3 regions of the Lysobacter sp. KACC 24251 genome follow, and region 1 is predicted to be linked to each of the others. Evidence: predicted binding sites of a transcription regulator. Region 1 holds the regulator's gene; each other region holds the start of a gene.
What was found. Region 1 encodes HrcA, which represses chaperone genes, less so after heat shock. Its sites were predicted from a motif close to TTNGCACTCNNNNNNNNNGAGTGCNAA; they were not measured.

Region 1 (6,838 bases):
CAAGCTTTCGCATTGGGTTTCGCGGGAGGCGGATATCGCCCCGATGATACACTGAAGGGAAGTTTGCGCGCCCGCCGCGTGCCGTCCGTTCATGGAGACGACATGGAATCGCAAGACCTGCGCAATGCCGGTTTGAAAGTGACACACCCGCGCCTGCGCATCCTGCAGCTGTTGGAGCAGGCAAAGCCGCGGCACATGACCGCTGAAGACATTTACCGGCACCTGTTGGAGCAGGGCGAGGACATCGGCCTGGCCACGGTGTACCGGGTGCTGACCCAGTTCGAGGCGGCGGGACTGGTGCTCAAACACAATTTCGAAGCCGGCCAGTCGGTCTACGAGTTGGATCGCGGCGACCACCACGACCACATGGTGGACGTGGACACGGGCAAGATCATCGAGTTCGAGAGCGACGAGATCGAAGCGCTGCAGCACAAGATCGCGGCCAAGTACGGCTACGAGATCGAGGCGCACTCGCTGGTGCTGTACGTGCGCAAGAAGCGGGGCTGACAGCCTCCGCCGCCATCCCGCGCCCTACGACGACCGGCGTTGTCCCCATGGCGTGGGGGACGACTCAGTTGACGTCTGCCAGCAGGCGTTTGGCGGCGGCGCGCGCTTCCTTGGTGAGTTCCACGCCCCCGAGCATGCGCGCGAGTTCCTCTTCGCGGGCCTTGGCGTCGAGGCGTTGCACGGCGCTGCGGGTGATGCCTTCGCTGGCCGCCTTGCTGACCCGGTAATGCGCGTGGCCCTTGGCCGCCACCTGAGGCAGATGGGTGACGCACAGCACCTGGCGGCTGGCGCCCAATGCGCGCAGCTTCTGGCCCACTATGTCGGCCACCGCGCCGCCGATGCCGGAATCCACTTCGTCGAACACCATGGTCTGCACGGCATCGAGGCCAAGTGCGGCGACTTCGATGGCCAGTGAAATGCGCGACAGTTCGCCGCCCGATGCCACCTTGCGCAGCGGACGGGCCGGCTGCCCGGGATTGGCGGCGACGAGGAATTCCACGCGTTCGGCGCCGTTGGGGTCAGGGCGTTCGGTGTCGGTCGGCTCCAGCGCCACGTTGAATCGGCCGCCCCCCATGCCCAGCTCCGCGATCAGGGCGGTGGTGGCCTCGGACAGGGTTTCTGCTGCCTGGCGGCGGGCATCGCTCAGGTAGGCGGCGGCGCGTTGCCAGTCGGCCTTGGCCGTGTCGATTTCGGCGTCGAGCTGGAGCACGCGCTCTCCAGCGGTGCGCAGCACCTCCAACTCTTCCGCCAGACTGTCGCGGTGGGCCGCGAGTTGCTCAGGCGTGACCCGGTGCTTGCGGGCGAGCTCGTGCAGTCGGCCCAGGCGGCGTTCCAAACCTTCAAAGACGTCCGGGTCCAGCTCCAGATCGCTCCGGACGCGGTCGAGCAGCACCAGGGCCTCGTCGATCTGGATGACGGCGTTGTCGAGCAGGGCGTCGATATCCAGCAGGCGCGGTTCGTGCTCGGACACCCGCTGCAGGTCGTGGCGGGCTTGTTGCAGCTGGCGGGTGAGTGACGGGCCCTCGTCACCGCCCAGGCGCGCGAAGGTCCCTTCGCAGGCGGTGATGAGGTCGGTGGCGTGTGCCAGACGGCGGTGATCCGCCTGCAGCTTGGCGATCGTCGCGGCATCCAGGGTCTCGCGATCGAGTTCGGCAAACTGGTGTTCCAGCCATGCCGTCCGTTCGGTGACATCGCCGCGCGCCGAGAGGGCGTCGCGTTCCTGCAGCAGCCCGCTCCACTGACGGGCGGCGGCCGCAACCGCGGCGCGGGGTGTCTCGGTGCGCCCAAAGGCGTCCAGCAGCGCCAGCTGGCTGGGCTTGGACATCAGGGCCTGGTGTTCGTGCTGCCCGTGGATCTCCACCAGCCGCCCGGCCAGGTCGACCAGCTGCGACAGGGTGACCGGTCGGCCGTTGATCCAGGCCTTCGAGCCGCCGTCGGCACGGATTACGCGGCGGATCTGGCAGCCATCGTCCTCGTCAAGCTCGTTTTCGCGCAACCAGGCGACGGCTGCCGGCGTGTCCTCGAGCGTGAAATCGGCCACCAGTTCGGCGCGCTCGGCTCCGTGACGGACGACGCCACTGTCGGCGCGGAGCCCGGAGATGAGCCCGAGCGCATCGACCAGCAGGGATTTGCCGGCGCCGGTCTCGCCGGAGATGACGGTCAAGCCGGGGCCGAATGCCAGCTCGGCTTCGGTGACGACGGCGAATTGCTTGATGGAAAGGTGGGTAAGCATGCGGGGCGATTGTGCCGGGTGCGGGGCGTTGGGCCAAGCGGGGGGCGACCGCACGTTGGCATGGGCGCTTCTCACGGGGCGAGACTGGCGGGGCCCAGCTTGAAGCGGACGGTGGTGTGCCCCGCCCAAGTCCCCAATGCTTCGTGCGTCGGGATGACATTCGCTTGCGCGCCGCGGGCCGGGCGCTTATACCAATTGCATGAGCCGCCGCCCTGCCGACCCCGTACTCGACCCGCGCGCCCGGCAGTTGCTGCGCACGCTGATTGGTCGTTACATCCAGAGCGGCGAGCCGGTGGGGTCCCAGACACTGGCGCGGCACGCGGGGCTGGACGTCAGCCCCGCGACCATTCGCAACATCCTCGCTGACCTGGAGGACGTAGGCCTGCTGAGTGCACCGCACACCTCCGCCGGTCGCGTACCCACCGCGCAGGGGTACCGGCTGTTCGTGGACTCGCTCCTGCAGGTCTCCCCATTGCCCGAGGGCGAGGTCTCGCGCCTGCGCAGCGAGCTGCCGGCCGGTTCCGGCACGCAGGCCCTCTTGGGCAGCGCCTCTGAGCTGCTGTCGGCCATGACCCATTTCGTGGGGGTGGTCAGTGTCCCCAACCGGGCCCAGTTCGCCTTCCGCCGGATCGGGTTCGTGCCGATCGATGCGCAGCGGGTCCTGGCCATCGTGGTCCTGGCCGACAACGACGTGCAGAACCGCATCATCCAGACCCGAAGGCCCTACGACTCCGGTGAACTGGAGCGCGTGGCCAACTACCTCAACACCCATTTCGCCGGGCGCACGGTGGTCGACATCCGCGCCACCCTCCTGCGCGAGCTGCGCAGTGCCCGGGCCGAGATGGAGACGTTGCTGGCGCAGTCGGTGGAACTGGCCGAGCAGGTGCTGGTGCCGGGCGGGGACGACATGGTCGTGGCCGGGCAGACCCGGCTCATGGGCGTGCAGGAGCTCTCGGACGTGGATCGCCTGCGGGAACTGTTCGAGGCCTTCGCCCGCAAGCGGGAGATCCTGCAGTTGCTGGAGCGCACGGTACAGGCGCCGGGCGTACGCATCTTCATCGGCGAGGAGACCGGGTTGGCCCCGCTCGAAGGCGTGTCGCTGGTGACCGCGCCCTATACCTCGGGCGGGCGGGTGCTGGGTGTGCTGGGCGTCATTGGCCCCACGCGCATGGCCTACGAACGGGTCATCCCGGTGGTCCAGGCGGCGGCAGACGCATTGGGTGCGGCAATCCAGCCCGACCTGGGCTAGGCGGCTTGAAAGCCCCGGGCGCGGGCCCCATAGCAGGGCTGTTGCGCACTTCCGTGCAGGTTGGGCGCGTCCGTTCTACGCAGGGAACCGCCAGGCATGATCAACAACGAACACCAGACCGACCCCAACCAGGCCGAGGCCGCCGGCAGCGCGGCAGGCGCCGAACCGCTCGACGCCATGGATACACAGATCGAGGCACTCAAGGCCGAACTGGCCAAGGTGGCCGAAGACGCCCTCCGCGAGCGCGCTGAGCTCGACAACCAGCGCAAGCGCCTGACCCGCGACGTGGAGATGGCGCGCAAATTTGCCAACGAACGCCTGCTCGGCGAGCTTCTGCCAGTGATTGACAGCCTCGAAGCCGGGTTATCCGTCAGCGGCAACGAGGCAAGCGCCTTGCGCGACGGGATGGAACTGACCCTCAAGCAACTGCTCAAGGTGGCGTCAGACAACGGCCTCGTGGCGGTGGACCCCGCCGGCCAGCCGTTCAATCCCGAGCACCACCAGGCCATGAGCATGGTCGACAGCGCGGAGCACGCGCCGGGCCATGTCGTGCAGGTCTACCAGAAGGGCTGGCTCCTCAACGAGCGCCTGCTGCGCCCCGCGCTGGTCGTGGTGGCCAAGGACGCCTGAACCAATCCGTCGCCGGACGCTTGAAGTGGTTTCCGGCGACCCCAGATAGCGACCATCGGCGGCCAGGCCGCCCCCAAGTCAAAGAATCGAGAGGGAAACACCATGGGCAAGATCATCGGCATCGACCTCGGCACGACCAACTCGTGCGTGGCGATCATGGAGGGCGGCAACGTCAAGGTCATCGAGAACGCCGAGGGCGACCGCACCACGCCGTCGATCGTCGCGTTCACCAAGGATGGCGAAGTGCTCGTCGGCGCCTCGGCCAAGCGCCAGGCGGTGACCAACCCCAAGAACACCTTCTTCGCGGTGAAGCGCCTGATTGGCCGCAAGTTCACCGACGCCGAAGTGCAGAAGGACATCAACCTCGTCCCCTACGGCATCATCCAGCACGACAATGGCGACGCCTGGGTGCAGACCGCCGAAGGCAAGAAGATGGCGCCGCAGCAGGTCTCGGCCGAGGTGCTGGCCAAGATGAAGAAGACCGCCGAGGCCTACCTGGGCGAGGCGGTCACCGAAGCCGTCATCACCGTCCCGGCGTACTTCAACGACAGCCAGCGCCAGGCGACCAAGGACGCGGGCAAGATCGCGGGCCTGGACGTCAAGCGCATCATCAATGAGCCGACCGCGGCCGCGCTGGCCTACGGCATGGACAAGAAGGGCGGTGACCGCAAGGTGGCCGTGTACGACCTGGGTGGCGGCACCTTCGACGTGTCGATCATCGAAATCGCCTCGGTCGACGGCGAGATGCAGGTCGAGGTGCTTGCCACCAACGGCGACACCTTCCTGGGTGGCGAGGACTTCGACGCGCGCGTCATCGATTATCTGGTCGAGGAATTCCTCAAGGACCAGGGCATCGACCTGCGCAAGGATCCGCTGGCCCTGCAGCGCCTGAAGGACTCGGCGGAGCGCGCCAAGATCGAGTTGTCCAGCGCGCAGCAGACCGAGGTCAACCTGCCGTACGTGACCGCCGATGCGAGCGGGCCCAAGCACCTCAACATCAAGCTGACCCGCGCCAAGCTGGAGTCGCTGGTCGAGGACCTGGTCAAGCGCACCATCGAGCCGTGCCGCACCGCTCTCAACGACGCCGGCCTGCGCGCCAGCGACGTGACCGAGGTGATCCTGGTTGGTGGCCAGACCCGCATGCCGAAGGTGCAGGCGGCGGTGGCCGAGTTCTTCGGCAAGGAGCCGCGCAAGGACGTCAACCCTGACGAGGCGGTGGCCGTGGGTGCCGCGATCCAGGGCGGCGTGCTGCAGGGCGACGTCAAGGACGTGCTGCTGCTGGACGTGACCCCGCTGAGCCTGGGCATCGAGACCCTGGGCGGCGTCATGACCAAGATCATCGAGAAGAACACCACGATCCCGACCAAGGCGTCGCAGACCTTCTCGACCGCCGAGGACAACCAGTCCGCGGTGACCGTGCACGTGCTGCAGGGTGAACGCGAGCAGGCCCGCTACAACAAGTCGCTGGCCCGCTTCGACCTGTCGGGCATCGAGCCCGCGCCGCGTGGCATGCCCCAGGTGGAGGTGTCGTTCGACATCGACGCCAACGGCATCGTGCACGTGACCGCCAAGGACAAGAAGACCGGCAAGGAACAGAAGGTCGAGATCAAGGCCGGTTCGGGCCTGTCCGAGGACGAGATCAACAAGATGGTCCAGGACGCCGAGGCGCACCGCGAGGAAGACCAGAAGTTCCACGAGCTGGTCCAGGCCCGCAACCACGCCGACGGCCTGATCCACATGACCCGCAACACTATCAAGGAAAATGGCGAAAAGGTGCCGGGCGACGTGATCGGCCGCGCCGAGGGCGCCATTGCCGAGCTCGAGACCGCGATGAAGGGCGACGACAAGGGCCAGATCGAGGCCAAGTCGAAGGCGCTGGAAGAAGCGGCCCAAGGTCTGTTTGCCGCGGCGCAGGCTGCGCAGCCGGGTGAGGCGGGTGCTGCCGCTGGCGGTGGCAAGGCCGGAGACGATGTGGTCGACGCCGAGTTCACCGAAGTAAAGGAAGACGACAAGAAGTAAGCCGGAACACCCTCGCCCCGTGGCGCCCGCGGGTGTCCGCGGCCGGGGGAGCCGGATGAGGGTTCGGGTTCGCGTTGCGGTCCCGGGCCCTCGTTGTTTGCAACCTATGTCAGTCCTGCCGGCCGTGGCGGGCAGGGGAACCCAAGCCGCACATGAGCAAGCGCGATTACTACGAAGTCCTGGGCGTGGCCCGCAACGCCAGCGAAGACGAGCTGAAGAAGGCGTATCGACGCTGTGCGATGAAATACCATCCGGACCGCAACCCGGGTGACAAGGCCGCCGAAGAATCCTTCAAGGAATGCAAGGAGGCCTATGAGGTGCTCTCGGATGCGTCCAAGCGGCGCATGTACGACCAGCACGGCCACGCCGCGTTCGAGCACGGCATGGGCGGCGGAGCGGGTGGGCCAGGCTACGCCGACATGGGCGATATATTCGGCGACATATTCGGCAACATCTTTGGTGGCGGCGGCGGTGGTCCCCGCGGGCCGCGACGTGGTGCGGATGTCGGCTACGTGATGGAGCTGTCGCTGGAGGAGGCCGTCGGCGGCGTCGAAAAGCAGATTGAAGTGCCGACGCTGGACGAGTGCGATAGCTGCCACGGCAGCGGTTCGGCCGACGGCAAAGTCGAGACCTGCAGTACCTGCCACGGGCGCGGCCAGGTCCGCTTCCAGCGCGGCATCTTTTCCATGCAGCAGGCGTGT
Region 2 (6,838 bases), 1.5 Mb from region 1:
CTGGTACAACACCAAGCCCGGCCTGGCGCAGCTGTCGGACATCAACGAGAACAACCCCGAAGTGCTCGAGTACTTCGTCGGCGCCTACTCGCAATGGATCGACCAGGGCGCCGACGCGTTCCGCATCGACACCATTCCTTGGATGCCGCACGCGTTCTGGCATGCCTTCACCACGCGCATCCGCGAGAAGCATCCGGGCTTCTTCATGTTCGGCGAGGCATTCGACCATGATGCGGCTACGATTGCCGCGCACACGCTGCCGCACAACGCCGGCGTCAGCGTGCTGGATTTCCCGCTGAAGGAGCGGATGGCGGAGGTGTTCGGCCGCAAGGGTGGCGGCTTCGAGCGCATCGCCGAGCGCCTGTACCTGGTGGACGGCCCGTACCAGAATCCGTACGAGCTGATGACCTTCTACGACAACCACGACATGGCGCGGCTGGACGCCCGCGACGAAGGCTTCATCGACGCGCACAACTTCCTGTTCACCTCGCGCGGCATCCCGGTGATCTATTACGGCTCGGAAACCGGCTTCGAGCGCGGCACCGCGGAACACGCGGGCAATCGCAACTATTACGGCCAGGCGCGCATCGACGCTGCATCGCGCAGCCCGATCTACGCCCCGCTCAAGCGCATCGCCCACCTGCGCGCGGACTCGCCCGCGCTGCAGCGCGGCCTGCAGCTCAACCTGGAGATGGCCGGCGACCGCGCGGCGTTCTACCGCGTTTACCAGCAGGGCGGGCAGGCGCAGATCGCGCTCGTGCTGCTCAACAAGGGCGATGCGCCGACCACCTTCACCGAGCGACGTTACGTGCAGGCGGGCCGCTGGCGTGCTGCGATTGGCGGCGGCGAGGTCACCGTGGCCGAAGGCGGCGCGCTGTCGACCACCGTGCCGGCGCACGGGGTGGAGGTGTTTCTGCTGGATGCGCCGGTGGGCCGCGCCGACCTGGCACGCGAACTGGACAAGGCGCAGGCAGGGGCGCAACCGCGCCGCTGACGATCGCGCGCCGTGGGCGCGCTTTAGGGGGCATCCGCCCCCCTCGTGGGATCAAGCGGTGCGACGCCCACCGTACGGGGGGCGGTGTGGACTGCTTGCCCTTCACCGCCCACTGCCAACAGCGAACCGCGTCGCCTTCAGCCTGCGGCAGCGCCGCTGGAACGCCGCACCACCAGTTGCGCCGGCAGGGTCACGCTTTCCGCCGTCTCGCCCTTCACCAGTTTCAGCAGGGTTTCCACCAGCAATGCGCCAGCGCGCGCGGTGTCCTGCACCACCGTGGTCAGCGACGGGTTGGTGAAACGCGCCGTAGGAATGTCGTCAAAGCCCACCACCACCACGTCCTCGGGCACGCGCAGGCCCTTCTCGGCCAGTGCGCGGATGGCCCCGATGGCGATGAGGTCGCTGGCCGCGAACACCGCGTCGAACGGCTGCCCGCGCTCCACCAGCGCCATCGCCGCGATGTAACCGGCTTCCTCCGAGCTGTCGGCGTCCACCTGCAGCGCCGGATCCAGCGCCAGTCCGGCCGCCTGCAACGCGGCCTCGCAGCCGCTGTACCGGTCCAGGAACTCCGGGTAGCCGCGCGACGCGTAGCCCAGGAACGCCACCTGCCGCCGGCCGAGGGCCACCAGGTGTTCGCCCACCAGCCGCCCGCCATCGGCGTTGTCGCAGCCGATGGAGATACCGGGCTGGTCCGGCTGTACCGCGCCCCAGCGCACGAAGCGCGTGCCCTGCGCCACCAGCGCGTCCAGCTTGTCGCGATACAGGCGGTAGTCGCCGTAGCCCAGCAGGATCAGCCCGTCGGCCTTCATGCTGTCCTCGTAGTCGGCGTGCCAGTCGTCCGACAGCTGCTGGAACGAGACCAGCAGGTCCTGCCCGTGGCGGGCGCAGGCCCGGGTCACCGAGCCGAGGATCGACAGGAAGAACGGGTTGATGTGTGCATGGTCCGGAGTCGGCTCCTCGAACAGCAGCAGCGCCAGGGTGCCGGAGCGCTGGGTGCGCAGGCTGGAAGCGTGGCGGTCGACCTTGTAGTTGAGCGCCCGCACCGCGTCCTCCACCCGTCGCCGGGTCTCGGCATTGACCAGCGGACTGCCGCGCAGCACCCGCGAGACCGTGGCCTGGGAGACCCCGGCGCGGTGGGCGATGTCGATCGAGGTGGCCTTGGTGCGTTTGCGCATGCGGGCAGGATGCCTGGTGAAGCGGACCGCCCGAGTGTAGACGCAGCGGTCCCCGCCGCAGCCCCCTTGTCCCCGCCTTAACCCCTCTTTTGGCACGCTCCCCCGACCCGCCAAGCCCCCATATTGGCGTTCCATGCCCGCAACACAGCGGAACTTTTAACCCCTTTAGCAGTCATACCCCCCGACTGCTAAGATGGCCCTTATGACCCAGAACGCCTCCTCCACCGCCCTGGTCGCCAACAATCTCCCCATCCCCGCCATGGGCGGGTTGGTCCCCCTCGGTTCGCTCGAGGCCTACATCGGCGCCGTGCACCGCATCCCCGTCCTCAGCGTCGAGGACGAGCAGGTGCTGGCCCGCCGCTTCCGCGACGAGGAAGACCTCGACGCCGCCCGCGAGCTGGTGCACTCGCACCTGCGCTTCGTCGTGCACGTGGCCCGCGGCTACAACGGCTACGGGCTGCAGATGGGCGACCTGATCCAGGAAGGCAACATCGGCCTGATGAAGGCGGTGAAGCGCTTCGACCCGGACCAGGGCGTGCGCCTGGTGAGCTTCGCGGTGCACTGGATCCGCGCCGAGATGCACGAGTTCATCCTCAAGAACTGGCGCATCGTCAAGGTCGCCACGACCAAGGCGCAGCGCAAGCTGTTCTTCAACCTGCGCAAGTCCAAGACCCGCCTGGGCTGGATGAACGCCGAGGAAGTGCGCGCCGTCGCCGCCGACCTCAACGTCTCCGAGCGCGAAGTGCTGGAGATGGAGTCGCGCCTGTCCGGCCGCGACATCGGCTTCGACCTGCCCTCAGACGAGGACGACGACCACGCGCCGCCGTCGCCGGCCGCGTACCTGCGCACCAGCGACGAGGACCCGTCGCAGGCCTACGAGCGCATGGACGAGGAAGACAACCAGCTGCAGCTGCTGCGTGACGGCCTGGCCGGGCTGGACGAGCGCTCGCGCGACATCGTCAAGCGCCGCTGGCTGGATGGCGACGGCAAGGTGACCCTGCAGGAGTTGGCCGACGAATACGGCGTCTCCGCCGAGCGCATCCGCCAGATCGAGGCCAACGCGCTGAAGAAGATGCGGGCGCTGTTCGCGGCCTGATCCCGGCGGGGCGGGAGAAAAGCTCCCAACAGCGGCGACGGACCCCACGGTAGCCTGTGGGCGATGAATCGAACGCTGGCCCCCTTCGCGACGATTCGCGCCTTCCTGATTCCTGGTCCCCTCTTGCCCGGCGCCCTTCGCTGGGCGGCTGGGCCGGGACTGCTGGTGGTTGCCGCCGCGTTTTACCTCGGGCTCGGCCTGCTCGGGTTCCCGTACGGCGCGCTCGGAACGGGAGCGCTATTCGCCGCCCTCTGGCTTTCGGCGCGTCACCACTGGCCCTGGCTGTTCGCCGGGATGATCCTGGCCCGCAGCGTGGGTGGGGTGGTCCAGCGCGGGTCTTGGGACCTGCAGGCTGTCTCGCAGGTCGCGGGCGCCCAGTCGGTGGTCCACCTGCTCGAGCCCTTGCTGGTGGCGGGGGGCGTGTTGCTGCTCCGGCGTTGGCAGATTACCCCGCGCACCCCTCCCAGCCTGCACCAGGCGTCGCGGCTGCTGGTGGCAGCCGTGGTCTCGGCGTTGGCGGTGATGGCAGGGGAACTGCTCCACGTCTGGATCGCCCACGGGATGGGCGGAACGAGGGCCACGCCGGGCAACGCGTCCGCTCCACCGCTGCGGGCAGGGGATGTCCCTCCGTTGGCGGTCTTCGCCTTCCACAGCCTGTTGTCCGCATTCCATGCGGTCCTGCTGGCCGCACCGATGCTGGCATGGGTGGTGCGGGGGGCCAACCGCGCAGGTTCGTTGCCGATCCTGCGCAATGGCCTGCTCGTGCTGTTGCCGATTGCCGGTGGGTACCTGGCGTGGGTGGCCGGCACGCCGGGCGCCGAACTGGTAGAGCTGGTGCGCCGCGTGCTGTTGGTGGTGGCGGTGGTGTTTGCGGTGTGGCATGGCTGGCGCGGCGCCGTATTGGCCCTGTGGGGGCTCAGTGTCGTGACCGGCCTGGAGGCACAACTGCTGGCGCCCTTGGCCCACCCCACCCGGATGCAGTTGTTCACCGCCGTCACCGGCGCCACCGCCCTGCTGTTCGGGGCCACGGTGGACGGCCTGCGGGCGCAGGCCCGCCAGCTGCAGCAGGCGAAGGAGGAAAGCGAGCGGCTGGCGCTGGAGCTCAACGCCGCGGCGCGCCGCAACCTGCGCACGGAGGAACGCGAGCGTCGCCGCCTTGCCGGCGAGTTGCACGATGAGTTCGGCCAGACCCTCACCGCGTTGCAGACCCGGCTGATGCTGGTGGCGCCGCAATTGAACCAGTGCGGCCAGGCCGCGGCGGTGGAGTCGCTGCTGGAGTTGACCCGTGCAATGCGCGGCAACATCTCCGGGGTGCTGGAGTCATTGCGGCCCTCCGCTCTGGAGCAACTCGGGCTCTACCGCGCGATCGACCAGGGCATGGTGCGGCGCCTGGCGGAGGAGGCCGGGGTGCAGTTGGAGACCGTGCTCGAGGGCGACGCCCGCCTGCTGCCGCAGCTGGACGACACGTTGCGCATCGCGACCTACCGCCTGGTGCAGGAGGGCGTGACCAACGTGGTCCGCCACGCACGCGCCGGGCACTGCCGGGTGCGCCTGCGGGTCAACCAGCGCCACGGCATGCTGTGGATGTTCATCGATATCCGCGATGACGGCATTGGCGTGCGCCCGGGTCGCGCCACGGGCCGCGGCTTGGTCAACATGCGGGACCGGGTGCTGGCATTGGGGGGGCGCCTGCACATGGCCTCCATCGGTGAAGGACTGCGCCTGCACGCGCTGCTGCGACAGCCCCTGGAGTCCCCGGCGGCACCGTAGTGGGGTGTCCGTCCCATGGGGTGGACGCAGGCGCTCAGAAGCGCAATTCATATCGCACGAAACGGTTGACACCGCCGCCGCCGGCATGGTGTTCTCGATACCCATGAGCACCGCCCACGCCCTTCGCAAACTTGCCGTATATGCGTCCCTCGACGCGATCCGGCCGTGTGCGCGTGCCCAAGCCACCGGCCTGAACTGGATTACCACCTTTACCTGGGCACATCGCGCGGGAATCGGGCACGTGTAGGCCAACGCCAACCAGCCCAGGCAACAGACCTGAACCCCGCGCCCTCGAAAGAAGCGCGGGGTTTTTTGTTCTGGGGCCCGGGCCACCACCAGCAAACCACCCGAGGATCGCCACCATGACCATCGCCAAGCTCAACACCGCCAAGCCGTCCACCACCAAGCTCGCCTTCGCCACCTGGTACGCCGTGGCCCGCGCTGATGCGCAACGGAGGCCTTTGTGAGCGGGGCGCTGGCGGCCGCCCCGCCCTACAGCGCCGAGGTCGTGCCGCTGCACGGCCAGCCGGGTCCCGACTCCCTGCTCGGCCACTGGCTGGCGCTGGTGTCCAAGAATCGCCAACTGCAGTTGGAGCGCGCCGCGCGCAAGCTGCGCATCACCACCACCGAATGGGTCGCGTTGCGCCAGTTGCAGCGCAGCGGCCGCACCACCCAATGCCGCCTGGCCACCGACGCGGGACTGACCGCGCCTTCGCTGTCGCGCGCGCTGGCCTCGTTGGAGGACCTGGGCTACGTCAGCCGCAGCACCGACATCGACGACATGCGCTTTGTGCGGGTGGAGATCACCGACGCGGGGCGCGCGCTGGTGCCGCAGTTGCTGGAGACCGAGCGCAAGGTCGACCGTGAACTGTTCGGCTGTCTGGCGCAGGCCGCGCGCGAGGAATTGACGGTGGCGCTGCGTTCGGTGGCGGCGGTGCAGGGCTTCGACGGCGGCAAGGCAACGCGCCGCGGGCGCTGAGCAGAGTCCGTCTGGTGTTGCGTCGGGCAAGGCTAGTGGCTCCGCCGATATCACGATGGGACATCGGCGCCGTCTGGTGCGGGGCGCTGGGGCGTGGTGCTGGAGGCCGCGTCAATACAAGTCGGTCGGATCCACGTCCAGCGACCAGCGCACGCGCCGTGCCTCGGGCAGGGCGTGGATCGCAGGCAATGCGAAGTCCAGCGCCGCATGCAGGTGGCGGCGGGTGGGCGAGGACAGCAGCAGTTGCTCGCGCTGGTAGCCCGCACGCCGCGGCATCGGCGCGGGCAGCGGGCCGTTGAGTTCTATCATCGCGTCCGGGTCGTTGGGGTCGAACAGCTCGTCGGCGGCGCTGTCGATGGCCGCGCGGGCGGCGCGCAGGAAGGCGTTTGCCTGTTCCACCTGCTTGGCTTCGGCGCGCAACAGCACCAGGTGGCCGAACGGCGGGAAGCCGGCGACCTCGCGTTGCGCCAGTTCGGTTTCGGCGAAGGCGGCATAGCCGCCGCTCAGCAGGGTCAGCAGCAGCGGGTGCTCGGGGTGGTGGGTCTGCAGCAGCACCTGCCCGGGTTTGTCGGCTCGGCCGGCGCGGCCGGCGACCTGGATCAACAGTTGCGCCAGTTTCTCGGGCGCGCGGAAATCGGCCGAGAACAGCCCTTCGTCGATGCCCACCACCGCGACCAGGGTCAGGTTGGGCAGGTCGTGGCCCTTGGCCAGCATCTGCGTGCCGACCAGGACGCCGGGGGCGTTGCCGAACGCGGCCAGATGCTTCTCCAGCGCGTCGCGGCCCTGGGTGGTGCCGCGGTCGATGCGCAACACCGGCACGTCGG
Region 3 (6,838 bases), 1.1 Mb from region 1:
GCTGGACACCGGCCGCATGTTGCCCTGAACCCGGCTGGCCGCGACACGGCGCTGGGGTAACACGGCCGACAGACCCCGCAGTCGCGAGGAGGCCCCGCCGCATGACGGGGCCTCCAGCACACTGCTACAGCCGAGTGTCAGACCATCACGGCCGCGCGATGGTCACGACCGGGGAATCCCAGGTCTCCCAGTGCGCAGGGTTGGCAGCTTCGCCCAGCGCCTTGAGCACCGACAGCCGTATCACGTACTGGCCGTTGGGAACGGTGTAGGCCTTGTTCCCAGCAAACGTCTGGCCGTCCCACGAGAACGCGAAGAAGCCGGTCGCGGTCGAGTTGCGCCCCAAGTACTGGCTTTCCAATGCACGGTGCCAGGACTTGCCCGTGCTGACTTCGGTCACGTCCATGCGCATCAGCTGTGGCTGGTGTTCGAAGTGGACCAGGAAGAACGGCACGTCGTTGCCCGCCATCGTGTAGCTGGCGCCCGACGCCTGCCGGGCATAGCTGCCGTTGCTGAGCTTGGCCAGCCACGGGAAACCGTTGGCAGTGGGCACCAGCACCTGCTTGGCCTGGTAATCGCCGATGACGCCCGCAAACGGCACACGCAACGTGGCACTGCCGTCGTCAGGAGTGAACACCAGGTAGCCGCCGTACTGGCCGCCCAGCGGCGCGGCCGGCGCGGTGATGGTCACGCCCACGGTCGCCGTCGCGCCGGGCAGCAGCGTGAGCGTCTGCACGGCGAAGACCGCGGTGGCGTTGCTGGTGGCGAACGTGGGCACGTACGTGGCCGGCCCCGTGGACACCGCATTGACCGACGAGAGCGTGTAGGTCACCGCGGTCGAACCGATGTTGCGCAGGGTCAGGCTGTGCGCGGCAGGCCCCGCTTCGCTTTCGCCCAGGGACAGCTTGCCCGGGGCGATACGCGTGGCGGTGGTGATGGCATCGTCGATGCGGAGCATGCCGGCCCCTTGGCGGTGCACCAGGTCCAGAAAACCGAGGCCGGGGTTGCCCGACCACGGCTTTGGCACGGCGCTGTTCTGCAAGGCCGCGGCCACCGCCTGCGACGGCAGGTTGGGGGCGGACTGCAACAGCAGTGCCGCCGCACCGGCCACGTGGGGCGAGGCCATGGAGGTGCCGCTGATCGTGGCGTAGCCGCCGCCTTCCAGCGGGTAGGTGGAGTAGATCGCGCCGCCGGGTGCGCCGATATCGGGCTTGAGTTGCAGGTCAGGGGACATGCCGTAGGAACTGAAGCTCGACATGAGCCCGCCTGCCGGGTTGGGGAACGAACCCACCCCCGCGGTCCACGTCAGATCGACCGCCGCGGTGGCCAGCCGCCCGTCGATCAGTTCGCCCAGCGCCTTGCTCGTGGCGACCACGGGGATGGTGATCGCCGGCGTACCGACGACGGTCGGACTCAGCGGTGAGCCGGCGAGATTGTCGTACACCACCACCGCAGCGGCGCCCGCCGTCTGCGCGTTGTAGGCCTTCACGTGGAACGTGCACGTGCCGCGGCGGATCAACGCCACCTTGCCGGCGAGGCTGCCAGCCGGCAGCGCCGAACAGGCGTCCGCACTGCTGGTGGCCGTGCCCGTGCGCGCCATCGGCCAGGTGCCACTGGCGGGTGCGGCGGGCGAGCCCGTGGCGGGGTTGAACCCGACCTGGGTGCCATCGGGCGAGATCGTGAAGTAGCGCTGGCGCACGTGGGTGTTGTCGAAGGAGGCGACGCTGATCACTTTGTCGCCCACGCTGGGCGCCCCCGTCGAGTACAGGCCGGACGTGCCGCTGTTGCCGGCGGAGGCCACGACCACCACGCCATTGTTGACCAGGCGGGTGGCCGCCTTGGCGGTTGGGTACTCGGGCCACTGGTAGGTGGAGCCAATGCTCATGTTGAGCACGTCCATGTCGTCGGCCAGCACCTGCTCCATCGCGGCCACCATGATGTCCGCGGTGGTCGAGCCCTGGCAGCCGAACACCCGATAGGCACCCAGGGCCACCTTCGGGGCGACGCCCTTGACCGCGCCATCGGCGCCGATGATGCCCGCCACGTGGGTGCCGTGGCCGTTGCAGTCGTCCGGATTGGCGTCGGGCACTGGCACGGGGTTGTAGCTGGCCGATGCGGGATCGGCATTGAACGCATCGCCGACGAAATCCCAACCCGCGACGACTCGCGCGGTGGGGAAGGCCGTGGTACCCGGGCTGCCGCCGCCACCGAAATCCGGGTGGTCGTGGTCCACGCCCGTGTCCATCACGGCCACGCGCACGCCGCTGCCATCCAGACCCAACTGGCCCTGGGCCACGTCGGCTCCGGTCATGGCCAATGCCGTCAGCAGCTCAGGATTGGAGGTGCCCGGCGTCGGCGCCGCCACCGTCTCCACGGGATAGATCGCCTTGACCCCTGGCAGGCGCGCCAGCGTGCTCAGTTGCGCGCGATCCACCACGATGGAGAACCCGTTGAAGAGCGCGTCGTAGGCGTATACCTCGCGATAGCGCAGGCCGGCACGGCGGGCCCCATCTCGGAATGCCTTTTTCTCCGCCTTCACGGCCGCCTGCTTGCCGCCGTCCGCCGTGGGGGCGCCGCTGAGCTCGACGAACCAGCGCTGCGGGCTTTCGTCTTGGGGCGGGCCGGCCTCGGGCACGGCCTGCGGTTCAAGCGGGAAGAGCTCGATGACGGTCGAGCCAGTGGCGGCCAATGCCACCATGCAGGCGCTGGCCAGCGCCGTAACTGCAAGTACGGAAGACTTCTTCACTGCCGATCCCCTTCGTTGTGGGTGATGACGCGACGAAATGGCCCCCTGTCCCGGCACTATGCTCCTTGGGGTCCCCGGGCGAACACTGACGCGCCAACCAGCGCCAACGCCGCGGCGGCGCGATTGCGGCCACAACAAAAAAGGCCCCGCCGAACGGCGGGGCCTTAGTGTCGCGCTTACGTGGCAGCAGGACTTAGAAGTCCATGCCACCCATGCCGCCCATGCCACCGGCGCCCGGCATCGCCGGCTCGTCCTTCTTCGGCAGGTCGGCGACCATCGCCTCGGTCGTGATCATCAGACCGGCGATCGACGCGGCGTTCTGCAGCGCGGTGCGGGTGACCTTGGTCGGGTCCAGGATGCCGAACTCGATCATGTCGCCGAACTCGCCGTTGGCGGCGTTGTAACCGAAGGCACCGGTGCCCTCGATCACGCGGTTCAGCACCACCGACGGCTCTTCGCCGGCATTGGTGACGATCTCGCGCAGCGGGGCTTCCATCGCGCGCAGGGCGATTGCGATACCGTGGTTCTGGTCTTCGTTGGCACCCTTCAGGCCAGCGATCGCGGCCTTGGCGCGCAGCAGCGCGACGCCGCCGCCCGGGACGATGCCTTCCTCAACCGCAGCGCGGGTGGCGTGCAGGGCGTCTTCCACGCGCGCCTTCTTTTCCTTCATCTCGACTTCGGTGGCGGCACCGACCTTGATGACGGCCACGCCGCCGGCCAGCTTGGCCACGCGCTCCTGCAGCTTCTCGCGGTCGTAGTCCGAAGAGGTCTCTTCGATCTGCGCCTTGATCTGCTTGATGCGACCTTCGATGCCGGCGTGCTCGCCCGCGCCGTCGATGATGGTGGTGTTCTCCTTGGAGACCTGCACCTTCTTCGCGCGGCCCAGGTCCTTGATGGTGGCCTTGTCCAGCTGCAGGCCCACTTCCTCGGAGATCACGGTGCCGCCGGTCAGGATGGCCATGTCTTCCAGCATCGCCTTGCGACGGTCGCCGAAGCCCGGGGCCTTCACCGCGCAGACCTTGACGATGCCGCGGATGGTGTTGACCACCAGGGTCGCCAGGGCTTCGCCCTCGACTTCCTCGGCGATGATCAGCAGCGGCTTGCCAGCCTTCGCGACGCCTTCCAGCACCGGCAGCAGGTCACGCACGTTGGAGATCTTCTTGTCGTGCAGCAGGATGAACGGATCGTCCAGTTCGGCCTGCATCGACTGCTGGTTGTTGATGAAGTACGGCGACAGGTAGCCGCGGTCGAACTGCATGCCCTCGACCACGTCCAGCTCGTTCTCCAGGCCCGAACCGTCTTCAACGGTGATCACGCCTTCCTTGCCGACCTTGTCCATCGCCTGGGCGATCAGGTCGCCGATGTTGGCGTCCGAGTTGGCCGAGATCGTGCCGACCTGGGCGATTTCCTTGTTGGTCGACGACGGCTTGCTGATCTTCTTCAGCTCGCCGACGGCGGCGACGACGGCCTGGTCGATGCCGCGCTTGAGGTCCATCGGGTTCATGCCGGCCGCGACGGCCTTCATGCCTTCACGGATGAACGCCTGGGCCAGCACGGTGGCGGTGGTGGTGCCGTCGCCGGCGTTGTCGGAGGTCTTGGAAGCGACTTCCTTGACCATCTGCGCGCCCATGTTCTCGAACTTGTCGGACAGTTCGATTTCCTTGGCGACGCTCACGCCGTCCTTGGTGATGGTCGGCGCGCCGAAGCTCTTCTCGAGCACGACGTTGCGGCCCTTCGGGCCCAGGGTGGCCTTGACGGCATTGGCGAGCACGTTGACGCCGCGCACCATCTTGGCGCGCGCGTCCTCACCGAAACGAATTTCCTTGGCAGCCATTGCGGATTACCTCAATAGTTGAATTGATTTGAAGAAGGGGAAGGCGACGGGTGCGGCGCGGGGTTTCCCGCGGGAGCGGCGGCCGGTCGCGGACGCGAGGTCGCGCCCGGCACGGCCCACGCCGCAGCGCGATCAGCCGAGGATCGCGAAGATGTCGTCTTCCTTGACCACCAGGTACTCGACGCCGTCGAGCTTGACCTCGGTGCCGCTGTACTTGCCGAACAGGACCTTGTCGCCAGCCTTGACCTTCGGCGCGCGCACGGTGCCGTTGTCCAGGACCTTGCCTTCGCCAACGGCGACGACTTCGCCCTTGATGGGCTTCTCGGTGGCCGAGTCCGGGATCACGATGCCGCCGGCGGACAGCTTTTCTTCTTCCATGCGCTTGAGGACCACGCGGTCATAGAGCGGCTTGATATTCGACATGACAACCTCGTAAGTGGTTGAAGTGGTGGGGAAAGATCGGGAATGTTAGCAGTCGTGCCGGAGGAGTGCCAGAATCCGGGACGACAGCGCCCGGCAGAACCGGGACCGCGCAGAGATGGGGCGGTGGACGCGGGCTTTCAAGGCCCAGTGCACTCACGGGAAGGCACGCCCCGAACGACGCGCAAAAGAAAGGGCGTGACCCCGAAGGTCCACGCCCTTTCCGGTACGGAGACGGCCATCCTCGGCTTGGCGCCTTCCCGCGCCCTCTCCCCAGACCAGACACCCCATGTCTAACCGGCTTCCTGCCGGCATGCGTCAGTATTGATCAGTTTGCGTCACGTCAACACCCCCCATAAGAGCTCTTGGGGGCCACTTCGGGTGTCCATACTGCGACCCATGTCACTGCAAAGCGTGACCTGTTGGCACCCAATGGACATGCTGTATACCGAAAGCGCACGCGTTGCGTGTCTATTGATCACTGGGTTACTTTTGGTGCCAATTGCCAGTCCACGCCCCCGCGGGAGCCCGACATGACCTCACAACAACGTATCCGCCTCGCCCGTCGTCACGCCGGCCTGTCCCAGGCCGCCCTGGGCGCTGCCGTGGGCGTCCAGCGCAGCGCGGTCAGCCACTGGGAAGCCAGCGACGGCAAGCACCCCAGCGTGAACCACCTGCGGGCGGTGGCACTGGCCACCGGCGTGCAGTTCGAATGGCTGGCCACGGGCCGCGGACTGATGCGCCAGTCGGCCGACGCGGAACTGGACGCAATCGCCGCCGCCGACGCGCTGCTACTGGACGACCCCATCGAGATCCGGTTGATCCGCGCATTCCGCGAGACGCCCATGCGCGCCCGGCCGCCACTGGTGGAACTGGCCGAGCAGTTGGCCGGCATGCGCACCGGGCGCTACCGCCGGGGCGAGCGCCGCGAGGACGAGCGCCTGCCCGGGGTGCTCGAATAGCCCGTGATCGCCGCCGCCGGCACCCGTTCACGCGGACCGCTAGAATCGGCGGATGCCCACGCTGATCGTGTACTGCGCCTGCCCCGATGCCGTCACCGCCGATCGGCTGGCGCGCGCCGTGGTCGAGGCGCGCCTGGCGGCCTGCGTCAACGTGCTGCCCGGCATCCGCTCCACCTACCGCTGGCATGAACGCGTGGAGCAGGCCGACGAGGTGCTGCTGATGATCAAGACCACGGACGCGCGTCTGGATGCGCTGACCCGGCGCCTGCGCGAACTGCACCCCTATGAACTCCCCGAGGTACTGGCGGTCGAAGCCAGCGCCGGCCTGCCCGAGTACTTCGACTGGGTGGCCCAACAGACCCGAGACCATGACTGAACCCGCGCTCCTCCCGCGTCCCCTGCGCCGCCTCCGCCCCACCCTCGCACTGTTTGCTGCCCTGCTGGCCGGGCCCGCCACGGCGGTGACGCCGGACCAGCTGCCGCCGGTGGACGAGGTCTTCGTCCTCAGCGCGCAGGCGGGCGATGCCGGGCGGATCAACGTGCAGTGGAAGATCGCAGAGGGCTATTACCTCTATCGACACCGCACCGCGGTGCAGGCCGACGCCGGTTTCACCGCTGGCGCGCTGCAGTTGCCCAAGGGCAAGGCCTACCGCGACGAGTTCTTCGGCGACGTGGAGACCTACCGGGGCTCACTGTCGGCGACGTTGGCGGGCACGGCCAACGCCGACCGCACCACGCTGACGATCAAGTACCAGGGCTGCGCCGACGCCGGCATCTGCTATCCGCCGCAGACGCGCCGCATCACCGTGGCCCTGCCCGCCGCCGCACCGGCACCGGTGGTGGCCTTTGGCAATCCGGGTGGCGGTGGCGTCGCCGCAG

Region 2: rpoH (RNA polymerase sigma factor RpoH) is a predicted target of HrcA. The motif match lies at 2,335-2,361, and genes of this name have one in related genera.
Region 3: groES (co-chaperone GroES) is a predicted target of HrcA. The motif match lies at 5,046-5,072, and genes of this name have one in related genera.

The regions. Positions count from the first base shown of each region.
Region 1 covers NZ_CM173222.1:1,684,323-1,691,160, reverse strand. The annotation lists gene AC3ARF_RS07925 (outer membrane protein assembly factor BamE) at 1-13, opposite strand, end outside; gene fur (ferric iron uptake transcriptional regulator) at 103-507, shown strand; gene recN (DNA repair protein RecN) at 572-2,239, opposite strand; gene hrcA (heat-inducible transcriptional repressor HrcA) at 2,439-3,488, shown strand; gene grpE (nucleotide exchange factor GrpE) at 3,588-4,118, shown strand; gene dnaK (molecular chaperone DnaK) at 4,221-6,137, shown strand; gene dnaJ (molecular chaperone DnaJ) at 6,290-6,838, shown strand, end outside.
Region 2 covers NZ_CM173222.1:221,372-228,209, forward strand. The annotation lists gene AC3ARF_RS00990 (alpha-amylase family glycosyl hydrolase) at 1-994, shown strand, start outside; gene AC3ARF_RS00995 (LacI family DNA-binding transcriptional regulator) at 1,132-2,169, opposite strand; gene rpoH (RNA polymerase sigma factor RpoH) at 2,372-3,265, shown strand; gene AC3ARF_RS01005 (histidine kinase) at 3,329-5,035, shown strand; gene AC3ARF_RS01010 (MarR family winged helix-turn-helix transcriptional regulator) at 5,499-6,014, shown strand; gene AC3ARF_RS01015 (primosomal protein N') at 6,126-6,838, opposite strand, start outside.
Region 3 covers NZ_CM173222.1:2,740,293-2,747,130, forward strand. The annotation lists gene scpC (succinyl-CoA:acetate CoA-transferase ScpC) at 1-28, shown strand, start outside; gene AC3ARF_RS12710 (S8 family serine peptidase) at 146-2,743, opposite strand; gene groL (chaperonin GroEL) at 2,937-4,577, opposite strand; gene groES (co-chaperone GroES) at 4,710-5,000, opposite strand; gene AC3ARF_RS12725 (helix-turn-helix transcriptional regulator) at 5,531-5,959, shown strand; gene cutA (divalent-cation tolerance protein CutA) at 6,012-6,335, shown strand; gene AC3ARF_RS12735 (protein-disulfide reductase DsbD family protein) at 6,328-6,838, shown strand, end outside.